DNA from 2 places in the Streptomyces sp. NPDC004610 genome. Region 2 is predicted to be linked to the other one. Evidence: riboswitches for the same ligand, from Rfam matches in the RefSeq annotation. Region 2 holds a riboswitch; the other holds the start of a gene.

The links. Region 2 has a riboswitch for cyclic di-AMP ahead of ABZX40_RS04065 (C40 family peptidase). Riboswitches for the same ligand answer to the same signal wherever they lie in the genome.
Region 1: it holds a riboswitch for cyclic di-AMP, as region 2 does, so the genes downstream of both, ABZX40_RS21810 (NlpC/P60 family protein) here and ABZX40_RS04065 (C40 family peptidase) in region 2, are expected to answer to the same signal.

What each region holds. Positions count from the first base shown of each region.
Region 1 covers NZ_JBEXLA010000019.1:60,954-66,882, reverse strand. The annotation lists gene pcrA (DNA helicase PcrA) at 1-1,615, opposite strand, end outside; cyclic di-AMP (ydaO/yuaA leader) riboswitch at 1,922-2,095, shown strand; gene ABZX40_RS21810 (NlpC/P60 family protein) at 2,102-3,313, shown strand; gene ABZX40_RS21805 (tellurite resistance/C4-dicarboxylate transporter family protein) at 3,667-4,650, shown strand; gene ABZX40_RS21800 (hypothetical protein) at 4,706-5,059, opposite strand; gene ABZX40_RS21795 (NlpC/P60 family protein) at 5,372-5,929, shown strand, end outside.
Region 2 covers NZ_JBEXLA010000003.1:136-2,946, reverse strand. The annotation lists gene ABZX40_RS04075 (ATP-dependent Clp protease proteolytic subunit) at 116-739, shown strand; gene ABZX40_RS04070 (hypothetical protein) at 747-1,058, shown strand; cyclic di-AMP (ydaO/yuaA leader) riboswitch at 1,407-1,613, shown strand; gene ABZX40_RS04065 (C40 family peptidase) at 1,617-2,090, shown strand.

The DNA.
Region 1 (5,929 bases), on a different contig from region 2:
TGGTGGAGCGCGCGGCCATGCCGTACGCCTCGTCCACCCGCTTCAGGGCCTGCGGGAAGCTGATCTTCTCGCGCTGGGAGAGCGCGTCGATCATGGCCTCCGCGCGGTCGCCGATACCGCGCTTGGGGACATTGAGGATCCGGCGCAGCGGCACCGAGTCCTCCGGGTTGGCGAGGACCCGCAGATAGGCCAGGACGTCCCTGACCTCCTTGCGCTCGTAGAAGCGGACGCCGCCGACGACCTTGTAGGGCAGGCCGACGCGGATGAAGACCTCTTCGAAGACGCGGGACTGGGCGTTCGTCCGGTAGAAGACGGCGACATCGCCCGCCTTGGCGTCGCCCGCGTCCGTGAGGCGGTCTATCTCGTCGGCGACGAACTGTGCCTCGTCGTGCTCGGTGTCGGCGACATAGCCGGTGATGCGCGCGCCCGCGCCCGCGTTGGTCCACAGGTTCTTGGGGCGGCGGGACTCATTGCGCTCGATGACCGCGTTGGCTGCGGTGAGGATCGTCTGGGTGGAGCGGTAGTTCTGCTCCAGCAGGATCGTCGTCGCGTCCGGGTAGTCCTCCTCGAACTGGAGGATGTTGCGGATCGTCGCGCCTCGGAAGGCGTAGATCGACTGGTCGGCGTCGCCCACCACGCACAGCTCGGCGGGCGTCGGCTCGTCCGGGCCCGGCGGTACGTCGAGATCCTCGGGGGCGCGCTCCCCGGTGCCGACCAGCTCGCGCACCAGCGCGTACTGGGCGTGGTTGGTGTCCTGGTACTCGTCCACCAGGACGTGCCGGAAGCGGCGGCGGTAGTGCTCGGCGACATCGGGGAACGCGCGGAGCAGGTTCACCGTGGTCATGATCAGGTCGTCGAAGTCGAGGGCGTTGGCCTCGCGCAGCCGGGACTGGTAGAGCGCGTACGCCTGGGCGAGGGTCTTCTCGAAGCCGTCCGTGGCCTGCGCGGCGAAGTCCTCCTCGTCGATCAGCTCGTTCTTGAGGTTGCTGATCTTGGCGCTGAAGGACTTGGGCGGGTAGCGCTTGGGGTCGAGGTCCAGATCGCGGCAGACCAGGGCCATCAGCCGCTTGGAGTCGGCCGCGTCGTAGATCGAGAACGACGACGTGAAGCCGAGCTTCTTGGACTCGCGGCGCAGGATCCGCACACAGGCGCTGTGGAACGTCATCACCCACATCGCGTTCGCGCGCGGGCCGACGAGCTGCTCGACGCGCTCCTTCATCTCACCGGCGGCCTTGTTGGTGAAGGTGATCGCGAGGATCTGGCCGGGGTGGACACCGCGCTCGGCGAGGAGGTAGGCGATGCGGTGGGTGAGCACCCGGGTCTTGCCGGAGCCCGCGCCGGCCACGATGAGCAGCGGGGTCCCGGCGTGGGCGACCGCCGCGCGCTGGTTCTCGTTGAGCCCCGCCAGGAGCGCGGCCGGGTCGAGCGCGGGGCGCGGGGCGCCGTCCCGGTAGTACGCGTCCCGGTCCGGGGGCGCGTCGAACTTCCCGCCGAACAGATCGTCCGGAACCGGCTCCGGTACGTGCTCGTCCTCGGGCGGAGGCGGGGGTTCCTCCTCGTGCCCGCGGGGGCTTCGGAGGTCCGCCAGGAAGCTGTCGTCAAAGAGGCTGCTCATCGCTCTCCGAGTCTAGGCCGCCCCACTGACAACCCGCGGCCGTCCCGGTCCTTTCCCGCACTTTCCCGTTCTCTCCCGGCCCTGCGCCCCCTTTCCCCGGCAGCCCTCCCGGTCCGGTCACACAGGGTGGCGGATCTTGAGCAGAGCGCGGTGGGAGGGGGTGCGGGGCGTGCCTGGAGGGCCGCCGGGCGGAAAGGTCACGAAAATGTATCGGGCATATCGCCCACCAACCTTCACAGGCGCCACACCAGTTGGCTACGGTTCCGGGCAGGCCGAACGACCCCCACCGGCGAACGTCGCCGGGCCGTCCGGCCTCCGTCGAGTCCGGCGAGCCCCCAGGGCGGCCGGAGCCGGGGACCCACCGACACCTGGGGTGAATCGGTCCCGACTTCCGTCCCGGGAGCGGACCGTAGGGCAACCCTTCCGAAGCACCCGCCCGAACCCGACAGCTAACCCGGTAGGCGGCCCATGGAAGGAGTCGCCTCCTTGGCGTCGCACCGCAAGTCCCACCCCACGGGCGCGCGCATGGCCGGAATACGGACCCCGGTCCTCGCCACCGCCGCCCTGACCTCCGTCGCCCTGCTCTCGCAGACGGCCAACGCCGCGCCCGCGGACGACAAGCCGAGTTTGGAGGAGGTCGAGAAGAAGGTCGACGACCTCTACCGCCAGGCCGAGTCGGCGACGGAGAAGTACAACGCGGCGAAAGAGAAGACCGGCAAGCAGCGCAAGCGCCTCGACACCCTGATGGACGATGTGGCGCAGCGCACCCAGAAGCTGAACGACGCGCGCGAGGAGCTGGGTTCCTACGCCGCGGCCCAGTACCGCACCGGGGCCGCCGCCCCCAGCACCGCCAGTCTGCTGCTGGCCGACTCGCCGCAGGACTACTTCGACCAGACCCAGCTGATGGGCCGGCTCACCGAGCGCCAGAAGACCGCGGTCGACGACTACTTCGTCCAGCAGTCCGAGACCATGGAGAAGCGCCAGGAGGCCGGCGAGAGCCTGGAGACGCTCTCCGACACCCAGGACGACCTCAAGACGGCCAAGGCGACGGTCCAGCAGAAGCTGGCGGACGCGCGCGAGCTGCTCTCCGAGCTGACGGCGGAGGAGAAGGCCCGGCTCGCCGAGATCGAGCGCAAGAAGCAGGAGGAGGCCGAGCGCAAGGCCGAGGAACTGGCCCGGCAGCAGCAGGCCGAGGAGCAGCGCCGCCAGGAGGCCGCCGCGGCGGCCGAGCGGCAGAACGAGGAGCAGAGCGGCTCCTCGGGCTCGGACTCCGGCTCGACCGGCTCCGATTCCGACTCCGGCTCCGACTCCGGTTCCTCCGCCGCGGACCCGGCCTACGCCACCAAGGCCGAGAAGGCGATCGGGTTCGCCCGCGCCCAGATCGGCAAGCCGTATGTCTGGGGCGCCACTGGACCCGGCTCCTACGACTGCTCCGGCCTCACCCAGGCCGCCTGGAAGGCCGCCGGCGTCTCCCTCCCCCGGGTCACCTACGACCAGGTCAACGCCGGAACCACGGTCTCCGTCTCCGCCGCCCAACCCGGTGACCTGGTCTTCTTCTACGACGACGTCACCCATGTCGGCCTCTACATCGGCAACGGCATGATGATCCACGCCCCGAAGCCGGGGGCGTACGTCCGCGAGGAGTCGATCTTCTACGACGGCGAGTCGTCCATCCACAGCGTGGTGCGGCCGGCCTGACCGGGCCGGTTCGGGGCGGTTCAGTTCGGTTCGGTTCGGTTCGGTTCGGTTCGGTTCGGTTCGGTTCGGAACGGAACGGAAGGCGTCGGGTCCGGGGGGGTCGGTTCGGGGGGCGTGAGGTAGTGAACCGGCCCTGGGGGCGGTTGAGCGCCGGGGGCGCGTGTCGAAGGGCGCGCGCCCCTTTGTGGGGGTCATAGGGGGCCGTTACGGGAGGGGGCGGGCGTCCGCCCATCGGCCGCCGGTGGCCACCGAAGGCGCCCGCAAATTGCCCACAAGGTACCCATTTACCCCTTTCTGTCCACCCCCGTGCGCGCCCCCGCCGTCCCAGGCGGCGCGCTCCTTACGATCGCCCCATGTCCGGCACCGGCACCCCTTCCCTCCGCGCCTGGTGGGCGCAGCGTCCACCGGCGGCCGGGGCGGCCGTCATGGCGACCGGCATCGCGTCGACCGGCCTGCATCTGACCGGCTACGACGTGCTGTCCGGGATCCTGCTGGCGGTGGCCGGGATCACCTGGCTGGCCCTGGCGGCGGACTTCGCGGCACGGCTCCTGGGCGACCGCCCGCGCTGGCTGCGGGAGGCCGGTACGCCCGCCGCGCTCACCGCCGTCGCCGCGACCACCGTCCTCGGCACCCGGCTGTCCGCGCAGAACTGGCAGCATCTCGCCGAGGCCCTGCTGGCCGTCGCCGCGCTGCTGTGGCCGGTGCTGATCGTGATCGTCGTGACCCACTGGCGCGAGCGGATGCCGGGCGCGGTGTTCCTGGCGTGTGTCGCCACCGAGGGGCTCGCGGTGCTCGGCGGGACCCTGGCGAAGGTGGAGGGCGCGGCCTGGCTCGGACACGCCGCCATGGTCCTGTTCTGGCTGGGACTGGTCCTCTACGCCTTCGCGCTGACGCGGTTCGACTTCCGGCAGCTCTGGGAAGGGGCCGGTGACCACTGGTTGGCGGCGGGCGCGCTCGCCAGCGGGGCGCTGGCCGGCTCCAGGCTGATCGCCGCCGACAGCCCGGCGCTGTACCTGTGGAACGCCGACGACCGTGGGGTACTGCGGTCCGTCACCGGCGCACTGCTCACCCTCGACCTGGTCCTGTACGCCGTCCTGCTGGCGGCAGAGGTGGCCCGGCCCCGGCTGGGCTACGACGTACGGCGCTGGGCCACCGTGTTCCCCATGGGCATGACGGCGACCGCGATGCTGTCGGTCGGGACCGCGATGGACATCTCCTGGCTGCGGACCCCGGCCGAGGTGCTGCTGTGGGTCGCGGTGGCGGCCTGGCTGGCGGTCGCGGCGGGGGCGGTGGAGGGCGCGTGGCGTGCGCTGCGCGCCCCCGAGCCGAGCCCCTGACACGCGTCCGGTGCGGGAGCCCTACGTCGGCGGGAGCCGTACGTCGGCGGGAGCCCTACGTCCAGAGCACCGCGATGAAGATGTTCGCCGTGGTCAGCAGCCCCACGAGGCCGAACAGACCCTTGTCCACCTTCTCGTCGTCCCGCTTGACGTAGACCAGTCCGAGGATGACCACCAGCAGCGCCAGCTTCACACCGATCTTGATGTTGTTGACGGCCTGGTCGTCGGCCTGGTTGAGGCCGACCAGGACGACGCCGGTGACCAGCATGGTCAGCGCGCCGTGCAGCATGGCGGGGACGAATCGCGCGGTGCCCTGCCCCATCGCCTTCATCTGGGTGAGGAAGCCACCGAGCAGCGAGGCGATGCCGATGATGTGCAGTCCGACGAAGAGGTGGATGAGTACGTCCATGGGGCCGGAGCCTAACCAGCGCCCCCGGCCCCGCCCGACACCGGGCACCTCCCGGCCGCCCCGGCATCCCCGCGTACACTGCCGCCCCTCTCCCGCACCACCGAACCCGCACCTCGGTCATCGGCGCACCCGAAGGCGCCTCCGCGCCGACGCGATTCGGTGCCGCGCCCGGTCACACCCGCTCCCCTCCCGCCATTTCCGTACATTCCGTTACCGAGCTGTCACACCGCGGCCTAGCGTCCTCCCCCAGACGACCGGCTTCCCACCGGGCGCCCCGGGCAGGACGAAGGTACGAAAGGACGTGCAGTCCACGTGGCAGCGCACCGCAAGCCCCGACATCTCCCGGCCGGGGGCGGCAAGGCCCGTAAGGCGGCCACGCTCGCCCTCGCCGGCGCGGCGACCGCGACCGCGTTCGACGGGACCGGCCATGCCGCGCCCGAGCTGACCGCGGCGCAGGTCAAGGCCAAGGTGGACCAGCTGTACCAGGAGGCGGAGGCCGCCACCGAGCAGTACAACGGCGCCAAGGAGAAGGCGGAGGCCGCGCGGGCGCGGCTGGGGCTGCTCCAGGACGAGGCGGCCCGCAAGGAGGAGCGGCTCAACAGCGAGCGGGCGGCGCTCGGGACCGCGGCTGCCGCCCAGTACCGCGGCGGTGGCCTCGACCCGGCGCTCCAGCTCGCCCTGACCGAGGACCCGGACGGCTATCTGGACGGTGCCGCGTTCGCCGAGCGGGCCGGTGACCGGCAGTCCGCGGCGGTCACCCGGGTCCGCAGGCATCTGGGCGAGATCGAGCGGCTGCGCGGTGCCGCCCGGGTCGAACTGGCCTCGCTCACCGCCCGCCAGGCCGAACTGAAGCGCCACCGGACCACCGTC
Region 2 (2,811 bases):
GATGACGGGGCGGTGGAGCGGCCATCGCCAACGGAACGTACGTCCTGTACATTTTTGACAGAAGCGGCGCCCGTATGGAGCGCCGTCGAGCACCCCTGCCGAGGAGGCGTTCGTCATGGACCGCCCGTCCGCCCGTCATGTCCTGCCCGAGTTCACCGAGCGCACCAGCTACGGGCACCGGACGCTGGATCCCTACGCGAAGCTGCTGGAGGAGCGGATCGTCTTCCTGGGCACACCCGTGGACGACATCGCGGCCAACGATGTGATGGCCCAGTTCATGCATCTGGAGTACCAGGACCCGGACCGCGCCATCTCGCTCTACATCAACTCCCCCGGCGGCTCGTTCGGCGCGATGTCGGCGGTGTACGACACGATCCGGTTCGTGCGCTGCGAGGTGGAGACGGTGTGTCTGGGGCAGGCCGGTGCCATGGCGGCGGTGCTGCTGGCGGCCGGGACGCCCGGCAGGCGGCTGGCGCTCCCCGGCGCCCGGATCATGGTCCACCAGCCGTCGCTGCCGGAGCCGATCGAGGGGCGGACCAGCGATCTCGCCCTCCAGGCCGCCGAGTTGGCGCGGGTGCGCACCCGCCTGGAGGAGATGCTCGTACGGCACACCGGGCGGTCGCCGGAGCAGGTGAGCGCGGACATCGAGCGGGATCTGGTGCTCACCGCGCCGCAGGCGCTGGAGTACGGGCTGGTGGACCGGATCATCGGGAGCCGCAAGGCGACGGGGGAAGGGTGAGCCGGGGATGACGCTGCAGCCCGAGTACCCGCCGCTGCCGGCGCTGACCCGCGCGGAGGGCGAACTGATCGACCGTTATCTGGAGGCGGCCGATCTGCTGGGCCGGATCAACCCGGCGCGGCACGAGGACACCTACGCCGCGCTGCGGGCCGCGCAGGCACTGGTCGCGAAGGCGGCCCTGCTGCGGGACGCACTCGCGCTGATGCACCACCGGGGCGAGTCGGAACTGTCGTCGGCGACCCTCGCGCGGGCGCTGCGCGTGCTGGACGGCGAGCGCCGCACCGCGCGGGTCTCGCTTCCTCCGCGCTCCGACGGCTGAGGCGCGGACGACCGGGGACGGCACCCCGGCCGCCCCGCGCCGAACTACTCGGAATGCCGGACTCCGGTGTCAAACGGACCAAATGGATTACGTCCGTTCGGCGTATCGGATGGTCATTTTGACGACCCGGCTCGCTCGCCGAACGCGCCCCCGGATTGGGGTTTGGGAGGGCTCCGGTGCTGGTCCGGGGCGTGCGCGCATCGTGACACGCGTTCGCACACCCGGATGTCCACCCGAACGGGTGAGTGGTGAGTAACACCACAAATCCTCGGTTCCGTTGGGATTTTCGGACACGCGTAGGTGAAGATCCCTGACTGACGACAAGACCCCGCCACCGCGGCGGGGCGGTCCGGGCGGACGCCGAATCCTGCCGCCGCCCGGATGCCCGGTCGACAGGAGTGCATCGGCAGGAGTGGAGGACCCAGGTACGACGGGTCGCCGGAGCGCAGTTCGGCTTCGAGCGGTCCTTGGGGTGAAGCCGCCTTCGGGCGGCCGGGCTACTTCGCCAGCCCGAATCCGACAGGTCATCCTTCATAGGCGGCTGACGAAGGGTTGCGCATGACCGCGCTCAATCGTGTCCCGTCGCTCATGGCCCGCGCCGGTACGGCATCGGCGCTGACGCTCGCCGCGGTGGGCGGCAGCGTGGTGGTCCCGGGGTTCGCCTCGGAGGCATCGGCTGCCACGCACGCGACCAAGGCACTTCAGGTGGCCGCTTCCAAGAAGGGAGCGCCTTACAAGTGGGGAGCCACCGGACCCAGCCGCTTCGACTGCTCCGGGCTGACGCTGTACGCCTTCAAGAAGGCCGGCAAGAAGCTGCCGCGTACGGCCGCCCAGCAGTACAACAAGACGAAGCACATCTCGGCAGGCAGCCGCAAGACGGGTGACCTGGTGTTCTTCCATTCCGGCTCGAACATCTACCACGTCGGGATCTACGCCGGTAAGGGCAAGATCTGGCACTCGCCGAAGTCCGGCGACGTGGTGCGGCTCCAGAAGATCTGGACCAAGAGTGTCTGGTACGGGCGCGTGAAGTGACGGCGGGGGTCTGAGGCGGCCCCCTGGCGGGGCGGTGACGGCATCCGTGACGGGCCGTCACTGCCCCGGTGAACCGGGCCGGTTCCCGGTCCGAGCGCCGCCTTGCCGTGACGGGCGGGCGGTTCTGGTCCCGGGGCGGTGAGCGGCGACTCACCGCCCCGGGACACCGGCTCCGGGACGACCGGCTCTTGCCGGGCTCCCGAGAGGGCGCTCGGGCGCCGAGGGCGGCCTGGATGCCCGGTGGGTGGCTTGGATACCCCGGTGGGCGGCCTGGACCCCGGCGGGTGGCCTCGAACCTGGCAGGCGGTCGGAGCCCTGACAGGCGGTCCGGGTACCCTGCCGGGCGCCCAGCAGGCCCTGGTGGGCCATCCCGGTGCCACCCGGTGCACGCAGTGCACCCGGTGCCTACGGGCGGCTTCCGGGCGCACTGGCCCCGCGACGCACGGCTTCGAGTGCCCTGGGGCGGCTTCGGTGCCGCGGGACGGCTTCGGTGCCGCCGGGGCGGCCTCGGTGCCCCAGGAAAGCCTTGGTGCCCTGTGGGGCCCCAGGGAGCGCCTGTGGCGTGCCTCGGGCGGCGATTTGGGCCGCCGCCCCCGGAGCCGTGCCGGGCGCCCTGAGGCCCGTCGGGGACGCCCTGAGGCCCCTTCCGGGGCCTCTCTCGGTCCCCCGACCTCCCCGGGGCCTCCCCCGGACCTCCCCGGGCTCTCCCGGGGCCTCGCCG